DNA from 2 places in the Streptomyces sp. NPDC055506 genome. Region 2 is predicted to be linked to the other one. Evidence: riboswitches for the same ligand, from Rfam matches in the RefSeq annotation. Region 2 holds a riboswitch; the other holds the start of a gene.
The links. A riboswitch is a leader RNA that binds a small molecule or an ion and turns the genes downstream of it on or off. The one in region 2 is predicted to bind S-adenosylmethionine.
Positions count from the first base shown of each region.

Region 1 (5,489 bases), on a different contig from region 2:
CTTTCGAACAGGCCGAAGGGCCCGCACCCCGGGGGGTACGGGCCCTTCAGAGAAGACCTGCCGCTTGCGGTTTGTCGTGGTCGCGCGTTCAGGCAGCCACGCGAACCATGTCGGCCTGTGGGCCCTTCTGGCCCTGCGAGATCTCGAACTCGACCCGCTGGCCCTCTTCAAGGGTGCGGTACCCGTCCATCTGGATCGCGCTGTAGTGGACGAAAACATCCGCACCACCGTCGACCGCGATGAAGCCGTACCCCTTCTCCGCGTTGAACCACTTGACGGTGCCCTGAGCCATGCCTAACTCCCCTATTACTGGCCCTTGCACAGATCCGCACTTCGCGGATCCGGGTCAGACCTCACCCCCCACGGATTGGGGGCGTGCGCCGGAACGCGTCGACCGCGGCTGAATGTATCTGTCCAACTGCCGTCTGCAACAGGTCAATCGGACGAGAATTCCGGACGCGCAGGATCCGGAATGTGGGGAGAATTCGCCCGACTTCAGGGCAAGTCGGGCCACGCAAAGGGAACAAAAGCCACGAAAGGCCCACACACTTTGGCTACATCTTGTCGGGCTCGCGGCAGGAATTCAGGGTGCCCGATCAGGGGATCGGGATCGCTTTCCCCAACTGTACCGCGCTCAACCACACAGAATTGCCCCCTCCGCTTCTCTCACGGAGGGGGCAATTCGATGAACGCTCAGTGACGGCCGTTACCGATGGTAATAATCAAGCCGGTCGACCGGTTCAGCCGCCGGCGACGGCCGGAATGATCGACACACCGGCACCGTCCGGCGTCGCCGTCTCGAGACCCTGCTCGAACCGCACGTCGTCGTCGTTGACGTACACATTGACGAACCGGCGCAGTTTGCCCTGGTCGTCCAGCACCCGGGCGGCGATCCCGGTGTGGTTCTTCTCCAGATCGGCGATGACCTCACCGAGATTCGCGCCCTCGGCGGCGACCTCGGCCTGCCCGCCGGTGTAGGTACGCAGGATGGTGGGGATGCGAACGGTGACGCTCATGACTTCAAAACCTCCGGTTGGGTATCGCCCTTAGGGGCGCGGGGAACTGCGCGACCAGCCCCCACCGGCCCGCAGCGAACAACGATCAGACGAGACCGGCATCCCGGAACGAGTCCAGGTTGGGCCGGATGGTCGCGGTCAGCCCAGTCCCCGCCACCGCATCCAGCGTCTTCAGCCCATCACCCGTGTTGAGGACAACCGTGGTCTTGGCAGGGTCGAGAAGCCCGTTCTCCAGCAGCTTCTTCGCCACCCCCACCGTCACCCCACCGGCGGTCTCCGCGAAAACCCCCTCGGTCCGGGCAAGCAGCTTGATCGCCTCGACGACCTGCTCGTCGTTCACGTCCTCCACCGCACCGCCCGTACGACGCGCGATGTCCAGCACGTACGGCCCGTCCGCCGGGTTCCCGATCGCCAGCGACTTGGCGATGGTGTCCGGCTTCTGCGGACGCACGACGTCGTGCCCGGCCTTGTACGCCGTGGACACCGGCGAGCAGCCGAGCGCCTGCGCACCGAAGATCTTGTACGGCTTGTCCTCGACCAGACCGAGCTTGATCAGCTCCTGCAGACCCTTGTCGATCTTCGTGAGCTGCGAGCCGGAGGCGATCGGGACGACCAGCTGGTCCGGCAGCTCCCAGCCCAGCTGCTCGCAGATCTCGTACGCCAGGGTCTTGGAGCCCTCCGCGTAGTACGGCCGCAGGTTGACGTTGACGAAGCCCCAGCCCTCACCGGCCGGGTCGCCGATCAGCTCGGAGCAGAAGCGGTTCACGTCGTCGTAGTTGCCCTCGATGCCGACGAGCTCGCCGCCGTAGATCGCGGCCATGACGACCTTGCCCTGCTCCAGGTCGTGCGGGATGAACACGCAGGAGCGGAAGCCGGCGCGGGCCGCGGCGGCGCCCACCGCACCGGCGAGGTTGCCGGTGGAGGAGCAGGACAGGGTGGTGAAGCCGAAGGCGCGGGCGGCCTCCAGGGCCTGGGCGACGACGCGGTCCTTGAAGGAGTGCGTCGGGTTGCCGGAGTCGTCCTTGACGAAGAGCTTGCCGGCGTCGACGCCGAGCTCACGGGCGAGGTTGTCGGCCTTGACGAGCTTGGTCCAGCCGGGGTTGATGTTCGGCTTGTCCGCGACGTCGGCCGGGACCGGCAGCAGCGGGGCGTAGCGCCAGATGTTCGCGGGGCCCGCTTCGATGCGCTTGCGGAGCTCTTCGGTTTCGTAGGCCGAGAAGTCGTAGGCGATCTCCAGCGGGCCGAAACACTCCTCGCACGCGAAGACCGGGCCGAGGGGGACGCGGTGACCGCACTCGCGGCAGCTCAGCGCGGCGGCGGGGCCGAGGTCTACGGTGGATTCAGTGGTGCTTGCAACAGTCTGCGCAGCCATGTGAGGCGAGGCCCTTTCTCCTCATCTTCCTCACGACGCATCTCGCCGTGAGACGGATTTGGCACCTTCCCGAGCCGGGAGCCTCGCGCCTGTGGTCGACAGTGACCTACGAGTACCGACTGGAGGGTTGCCGGGGCTTCAACGGGCCGTGTCCCTCTGCCCCTCTGGATGAGCTGTATTCGGTTGTCGACGTGGGTTGACCCCGGACATGCGATGGTCACCCGCGTTGTTCAAGACTGTAACCGACGACCAGGACAGTTGAGATAGTCGTCCGAACCGCGAGATGGCTCACAGTCCGTCCCGCCGAGAGTACGCAGAGGAGCCGCCAAGGTGCTGGAAGAAGTCGAGCGCTGGCTGAGCACCCGTTCCTGGTCCGCGACCGATCGCCCCCTCCACCAGATACTGGCCGCCAAGCAGCGCACGGGCCAGACGGTCAGTGTCGTGCTGCCCGCGCTCAACGAGGAGGAGACGGTCGGCGACATCGCCGCCGTGATCCGCCACGACCTGATGCGGCAGGTGCCGCTCGTCGACGAGCTCGTCGTCGTCGACTCCGGCTCGAGTGACCGTACGTCGGAGGTGGCCGCGGCCGCGGGCGCGACCGTGGTGCACCGGGACGGGATACTCCCGCGGCTGCCCGCGGTGCCCGGCAAGGGCGAGGTGCTGTGGCGCTCGCTGCTCGCCACCCGCGGGGACATCGTCTGCTTCGTCGACGCGGACCTGCGGGACTTCTCGTCCGACTTCGTCTCCGGGATCGTGGGCCCGCTGCTCACCGAACCGGGCGTGGACCTGGTGAAGGCCATGTACGACCGTCCGCTGGGCGCCGCCGCCGGGCAGGGCGGCCGGGTCACCGAGCTGATGGCCAGGCCGCTGCTGAACATGCACTGGCCGCAGCTGGCCGGCTTCGTGCAGCCGCTCGGCGGCGAGTACGCGGCCCGCCGCTCGCTGCTGGAGCAGCTGCCGTTCCCCGTCGGGTACGGCGTCGAGCTGGGCATGCTGGTCGACGCCCTGCACCTGGCAGGGCTCGACGCTCTCGCCCAGGTCGATGTCGGGGTGCGCAAGCACCGGCACCAGGACGGCCAGGCGCTGGGCCGGATGGCCGCCGCGATCTACCGCACGGCCCAGCTGCGACTGGCCCGCGGGCATCTGATCCGGCCGTCCCTGACGCAGTTCGAGCGGGGCGGGGACGGCTTCGAGCCGCGAACGTACTCCGTGGACACCGAGGAGCGTCCGCCGATGGTGGAGATCGCCGAGTACCAGGCGCGGAAGGCCGCCTGACCGGGGCTGTTTTCGGCCGAGTGGGGCAGGTCCGTACGTTTGAGCGTTTCCGGGCCGGGCTAGGTTGAGGGCTATGGCTTCAACGTACGGTGCTGCACAGGTGCTGGTGGCCTCCAACCGCGGCCCGGTCTCCTACACGGTGGGCGAGGACGGTTCGCTGAACGCCAAGCGCGGCGGCGGCGGACTGGTCTCCGGGCTCTCCGCGATCGGCTCGGACGCGGACGCGCTGTGGGTCTGCTCGGCGCTGTCCGACGGCGACCGCGAGGCGGTCCGGCGAGGAGTCGGCGAGGACGGCGTGCGAATGCTGGACATCCCGGCCGACGTGCACGCCGACGCGTACAACGGCATCGCCAACTCGGTGCTGTGGTTCGTCCACCACCTGCTGTACCAGACGCCGCTGGAGCCGGTCTTCGACGCGGAGTTCCGGCGGCAGTGGACGTCGTACGAGAGGTACAACCGGGCGTTCGCGGAGGCGCTGGCCGAGGAGGCGGCGCAGGGCGCGGCGGTCGTGGTGCAGGACTACCACCTGACGCTGGTGCCAGGCATGCTCCGCGAGCTGCGACCGGACCTGCGGATCGGGCACTTCTCACACACCCCGTGGGCGCCGCCCGAGTATTTCCGGATGCTGCCGGACGACGTGGCCGGGCAGGTGCTGCGCGGCATGCTCGGCGCGGACCGGCTGGGCTTTCTCACGCGGCGCTGGGCGGACGCGTTCGTCGAGTGTGCCGAGCGGTTCGCCGGCGGGCTCGGGGGCACCCGGATCGGCGTGCACGGGCTGGGGGCCGACGCGGACTTCCTGCGGAAGCGGTCGCACGAGGCGGACGTCGAGGAGCGGATGGCCGCGCTGCGGGAGCAGATCGGCGAGGGCCGCCGCACCATCGTCCGGGTCGACCGCACCGAGCTGTCGAAGAACATCGTGCGCGGCCTGCTGGCGTACCGCATGCTCCTCGACTCCCACGCCGAGTGGCGCGAGCGCGTGGTGCACGTGGCCTTCGCTTACCCGTCCCGGCAGGACCTCGCGGTGTACCGCGACTACACGGCCGAGGTGCAGCGGCTGGCGGACGAGATCAACGAGAGGTACGGGACGCCGGGCTGGACGCCGGTCGTCCTGCACGTCAAGGACGACTTCGCCCGCTCCCTGGCCGCGTACCGGCTGGCCGACGTGGCGCTCGTCAACCCCATCCGCGACGGCATGAACCTCGTCGCCAAGGAGGTCCCGATCATCTCCGACGCGGGCTGCGCGCTGGTGCTGTCGCGGGAGGCCGGGGCGTACGAGGAGCTGGGCGAGGACGCGATCACGGTGAACCCCTACGACGTGACCGGCACGGCGGCGGCCCTGCACGAGGCGCTCTCGATGCGCCCGGAGGAACGCGCCGAGCGCGCCAAGCGGCTGGCAGCGGCGGCGACCGCGCTGCCCCCGGCGCAGTGGTTCGTGGACCAGCTCGACGCGTTGAGGGGCTGAACGGTGACGAGCCCGCAGGCATTGCCGACACCCGTCACCAAGGCCGGGCAGGAGGGTCTGGACGCTCTCCTCACCCATCCCGGCAAGGCGCTGATCGCTCTCGACCTCGACGGGACGCTCGCGCCGATCGTCGCCGATCCCGAGAAGGCCCGGGCCCACCCGGAGGCGGTGCCCGCGCTGGCCGCGCTCGCGCCGAAGGTCGCCGCCGTGGCGGTGATCACCGGCCGGCCGGCCGAGGTCGCGGTGCGCAACGGCGGCTTCGCGAACGTGCCCGGCCTCGAGCACCTCGTCGTACTGGGCCACTACGGCGCCGAGCGGTGGGACGCCCGTACCGGCGAGATCAGCGCCCCGCCCCCGCATCCCG
Region 1 covers NZ_JBSHKH010000002.1:150,941-156,429, forward strand. Annotated here, with positions in the region: gene ACWIF2_RS01540 (cold-shock protein) at 89-292, opposite strand; gene ACWIF2_RS01545 (MoaD/ThiS family protein) at 741-1,016, opposite strand; gene thrC (threonine synthase) at 1,102-2,388, opposite strand; SAM riboswitch class I at 2,407-2,563, opposite strand; gene ACWIF2_RS01555 (glucosyl-3-phosphoglycerate synthase) at 2,719-3,663, shown strand; gene ACWIF2_RS01560 (alpha,alpha-trehalose-phosphate synthase (UDP-forming)) at 3,737-5,125, shown strand; gene otsB (trehalose-phosphatase) at 5,129-5,489, shown strand, end outside.
Region 1: another riboswitch for S-adenosylmethionine. It lies ahead of thrC (threonine synthase); the one in region 2 lies ahead of ACWIF2_RS25270 (aminotransferase class V-fold PLP-dependent enzyme).

Region 2 (5,489 bases):
GGCGGCGGCCGACGCCATCGCCGCCGGTGTCCGCCGTGTCCTGCCCGACGCCGACATCGACCTGGTTCCGCTGGTGGACGGCGGCGAGGGCACGGCGCTCGCCCTGGCCGCCGCGACCGGCGGCCGGCTCGTCACCGTGCCCGCCACCGGTCCCGTCGGGGAGACCATCGGCGCCCATTTCGCCCTGCTGGGCTCGGGGGACACGGCGGTGGTGGAGATGGCGGCGGTCGCGGGCCTCTCCCTCGTCCCGCGCGACCTGCGCGACCCGGGCGCCACCACCACCTACGGCGTCGGCGAGCTGATCCGCTCCGCGCTCGACCTGGGCGTCAGGCGGATCCTCGTCGGCTGCGGCGACTCGGGCACCTCGGACGGCGGCGCGGGCGCGCTCCAGGCACTCGGGGCCCGGCTCCTGGACGAGGAGGACCAGGAACTGCCGTACGGAGGAGCCGCGTTGACGCGTCTGCACCGCATCGATCCACGGGGCCTGGACTCCCGGCTGGCGGACGTGGAGCTGCTGGTGGCCTGCAACCCCTACAACGTGCTGTGCGGCGAGCGGGGCGTCGCCCGGGTCTTCGGCCCGCAGAAGGGCGCGACGCCGGCCCAGGTCGAGGAGCTGTCTGCCGGCCTGGAGAACTGGGCCTTCGTCCTCACCCGCGATGTCGCCGTCCCGGACACGAACCTCCGCCACGGTCCCGGAACGGGGGCCTCCGGCGGTCTGGGAGCCGGCCTCGCCGCCCTCGGCGCCCGGCTCCTCCCCCGCTTCGACGTGCTGCTCGACCATCTCGACCTGGACGCCCGGCTGGCCCGCGCCGACCTGGTCATCACCGCCGAGGGCGCCCTGGACCACCAGACACCGCGCGGAAAGGTCCCGGCCGAGGTGGCCCGCCGGGCCAAGCTCCACGGCCGCCCGGTCCTGGCCCTCGCGGGCACGCTCGGCGAGGGCGCGCACGAGGTGCCCGGCGTGGACGCGTTCAGCGGGATCCTGCCGGCGCCGATGGCCCTGGCGGAGGCCCTGGTGCGGGCCTCCGAACTCCTCACGGACGCGACCGAACGCGCCCTGCGGATGATCCTGCTGGGCGCCCGGCTACCGGCTCACGCGGAGGTGTCCGGGACGCAACGGCCGTCCTCCGTACGGTAGTTCCACCGCGCGCCGTCCTGGACCAGCTCCTTGACGGCGCTGACGAACCGCTCGACGTGCTCGTCGGGCGTGCCCGCGCCGAAGCTCACGCGGATGGCGTTGAGGGACTTCTCGCCGGGAGCCGCCTCCGGTGCGCCGCACTCGCCCTGGGTCTGCGGGTCGCTGCCCAGCAGGGTCCGCAGCAGGGGGTGGGCGCAGAACAGCCCGTCCCGTACCCCGATGCCGTACTCGGCGGAGAGGGCGGCGGCGAAGTGGGAGCTGTTCCAGCCCTCGACGACGAAGGAGATGACGCCGACGCGCGGGGCGTCGTCACCGAAGAGGGAGAGGATCCGGACCTCCGGCACCTCGGCGAGGCCCGTACGCACCTTCTCGATCAGGTACTGCTCGCGCGCGACCAGGTTGTCGAAGCCGGCCTCCGTGAGCGCCGTGCAGGCGGAGGCGATGGAGTAGGCGCCGATGACGTTCGGGGAGCCGGCCTCGTGCCGGGCGGCGCTCTCGTGCCACTCCACGTCGACGCCGCCGTCCGTACGCCGCGCCACCTTCCGCGACGCACCGCCACCGGCGAGGTAGGGGTCCGCCGCACGCAGCCAGTCGGCCCGGCCGGCCAGGACACCGGAGCCGAAGGGCGCGTACAGCTTGTGCCCGGAGAAGGCGACCCAGTCGACGTCGAGGTCCGCGACGGACACCGGGTGGTGCGGGGCCAGCTGGGCGGCGTCCAGCACGATCCGGGCGCCATGGGCGTGCGCGGCCGCCGCGAGCTCCCGTACGGGCCACAGCTCGCCGGTGACGTTCGAGGCGCCGGTGACGCAGACGAGGGCCGGACCGTAGCCCCCCTCGATCGACACAGTCCGGTCGGCCAGGGCGCGCTCCAGGGTCTCGACGGCCTGGCGCGGGCTGCTCGGGGCGTCGAGGTAGGTGACCCGGGCGTTCCGCCAGGGCAGCAGGGAGGCGTGGTGCTCGGTCTCGAAGACGAAGACCTGGCAGTCGGCCGGGAGCGCGGCGGCGAGGAGGTTCAGGGAGTCGGTGGTGGACCGGGTGAACACCACCTGGTCACCGTCCCGGCAGTCCAGGAACTCCGCGACGGTCCGCCGGGCGTTCTCGAAGAGATCGGTCGACAGCTGGGACAGGTACCCGGCACCGCGGTGGACGCTGCCGTAGTACGGGGCGTAGGCGGCGACGTCGTCCCAGACGCGCTGGAGCGCCGGGGCGCTGGCGGCGTAGTCGAGCGCGGCGTAGGTGACCTCGCCCCCGGTCACGAGCGGCACGGTGACATCCCGGCCGAGAACGGGCAGCGAGGCACAAACGGACTGGTCGGCGGCAGCGGTGGAGACAGACATGGCGGAACTCCCGTGAGAGACAGGGGGTGAGAGAAAAGGGGTGTGCGGAGGCGGGGCTCTGCGGCCCTATCGCATTCGCTTGCTCACGGAAGACTCCTCGACGACCAGGACCCCTGGTATCGCGAGGGGTCCGCGCTTGCCACAGACCTCGCTGCCTGCGGCCTGGTCTTCACCCGGGGCACCCCGCCACGGACGGAGGGTTGCCGGACAGTCGGCCGGGGCCGTTTGACTGTCACTCATGACCTGATCAGGAACGTACGCGAAAAGATCGGCGCCCCGCAACCCGAGTCCGGATCGCGGGACGCCGCACGGTAGGCACTACTTGTTGCTCGCAGCCACCCAGCGCTCCAGGGTCCGCTTCGCCGCCCCCGAGTCGATCGACTCCGCCGCCTTCGCCATCCCGGCTCGGATCTGGTCGGCCAGCGGCGCTTGTGTCGGCTCCAGCGCCACCAGCGCCGCCGCCGAGTTCAGCACGACCGCGTCGCGGACCGGCCCGGTCTCGCCCTCCAGCAGACGGCGGGCGACCTCGGCGTTGTAGGAGGCGTCCGCGCCGCGCAGGGCCTCCACGGGGACCAGTTCGAGGCCCACGTCGCGCGGGTCGAAGGGCTCCTCGGACACCTTGCCGTCCCGGACGATCCACACCCGGGACGTGGCCGTGGTGGTCAGTTCGTCCAGGCCGTCGTCGCCGCGGAAGACCAGGGACGAGTTGCCGCGCTCGGCGAAGACGCCCGCGACGATCGGTGCCATGCGCGGGTCCGCGACCCCGACGGCCTGTGCCCGCACCTTCGCGGGGTTGGTCAGCGGACCGAGGACGTTGAAGATCGTGCGGACCCCCAACTGGCCACGGGCCGCTCCCGCATGCCGCATCGCGGGGTGGAACTTCGCCGCGAAGCAGAAGGTGATCCCGGCCTCCTCGGCGACCCCGGCCACCCGGTGCGTGGGCAGCTCCAGGTTGACGCCGAGCTTCTCCAGGACGTCGGACGCCCCGGACGCCGACGACGCGGCGCGGTTGCCGTGCTTGACGACCTTCGCGCCGGTGCCGGCGATGACGATGGCCGACATCGTGGAGATGTTGACGGTCTTCGCGCCGTCGCCGCCCGTGCCGACGATGTCGACGGCCGGGCCCGGCACCTCGATCACGTTCGCGTGCTCGTACATCGCCCGGACGAATCCGGCGATCTCCTCGACGGTCTCGCCCTTGGCGCGCAGCGCCACGACGAACCCGGCGATCTGCGCGTCCGTCGCCTCACCGCGCATGATCAGGTCCATCGCCCAGGCGGTGTCGTCGGCGGTCAGGTCCCGGCGGTCCAGCAGGCCGTTCAGCAGGGCGGGCCAGGAGCGGCCCGCCGCGGTGTCGCCTCCAGCGGGGGTCACAGCGCTCATAAGCCGCTCCTGGGTCGTCGTACGTCACGTAAAAGCAGTGGTCCCACCCTATCCAGCCCCGGGCACCGCGAAGGGCCCCGTCCGAACACCGGACGGGGCCCCTGTCGTGGCGTGGCGAAGCAGCGATCAGTGGTGGCCGTGGCCGCTCGTGATCTCCCGGTACTCCTCGGCGGTGGGCTTCGGGATCTGGGCCCCCTCGCCGTAGTAGGACTCGCTGAGCTTGGCGCGCAGCTTCTCGGAGCCCTTCACCTTGCGCTCGACACCGTTCTCGTCGGTCGTGGGACCGATCTCGGCCGGCTGGTACTGCTCGTGCGCGGTGAGCGTGTACATCTGCTCCTGGCTGAGCGGCTCGTGCACCTCGATGAACTCACCGTGCGGCAGGCGCTTGATGATGCCCGACTCGCGGCCGTGCAGCACCTTCTCCTTGTCCCGGCGCTGCAGGCCGAGGCAGATCCGCTTGGTGACGATGAAGGCGATGACCGGTCCGAGGAAGAACCCGATCCGGACGAACCAGGTGACCGAGTTGATCGACAGATGGAAGTGCGTGGCGACGATGTCGTTGCCACCGCCGATCAGCATGATGATGTAGCCGGTGACCCAGGCGACGCCCACACCGGTGCGGGTCGGGGCGTTGCGCGGCCGGTCCAGGATGTGGTGCTCGCGCTTGTCCCCGGTGACCCACGACTCGATGAACGGGTAGAGGGCGATGATCGCGAGGAAGACACCGAAGAGCACCAGCGGGATGAACACGCCCAGGACCAGCGTGTGGCCCCAGAAGTTGATTTCCCAGCCCGGCATCGCGCGGATCAGACCCTCTGCGAAGCCCATGTACCAGTCGGGCTGGGCACCGGTCGACACCTGGTCGGGACGGTAGGGGCCCAGGACCCAGATCGGGTTGACCGTCGCGATGCCGGCGAGGGCCGCGATGACACCGAAGACCAGGAAGAAGAAGCCTCCGGCCTTGGCCATGTAGACCGGCAGCAGCGGCATGCCGACGACGTTCTTGTTGGTCCGTCCGGGACCCGCGAACTGGGTGTGCTTGTGGTAGAAGACCAGGATCAGGTGGCCGACCACGAGCCCGAGCATGATGCCCGGCAGCAGCAGGATGTGGATCGAGTAGAACCGGGCGACGAAGTCGGTACCCGGGAACTCCCCGCCGAACAGGAACATCGAGATGTACGTGCCCACGATCGGCACGGACAGGATCGCGCCCTGCGTGAAGCGGACACCGGTGCCGGAGAGCAGGTCGTCCGGGAGCGAGTAGCCGGTGAAACCGGTGAACATGCCCAGGACGAACAGCAGGAAGCCGAACAGCCAGTTGATCTCGCGCGGCTTGCGGAACGCGCCGGTGAAGAAGACGCGCATCATGTGCACGAACATGCCGGCGAGGAAGATGATCGCCGCCCAGTGGTGGATCTGCCGGATCAGCAGGCCGCCGCGGACGTCGAAGCTGATGTCCAGGGTGGAGGCGAACGCCTCCGACATCAGCTGCCCCTGGAGCGGGACGTAACTGCCGTGGTACTCCACCTCGTTCATCGACGGGTGGAAGAACAGCGTCAGATACACACCCGTGAGGATGATGATGATGAAGCTGTAGAGGCAGATCTCACCCAGCATGAAGGACCAGTGGT
Region 2 covers NZ_JBSHKH010000072.1:29,743-35,231, forward strand. Annotated here, with positions in the region: gene ACWIF2_RS25265 (glycerate kinase) at 1-1,138, shown strand, start outside; gene ACWIF2_RS25270 (aminotransferase class V-fold PLP-dependent enzyme) at 1,093-2,475, opposite strand; SAM riboswitch class IV at 2,603-2,719, opposite strand; gene trpD (anthranilate phosphoribosyltransferase) at 2,794-3,858, opposite strand; gene qcrB (cytochrome bc1 complex cytochrome b subunit) at 3,985-5,489, opposite strand, start outside.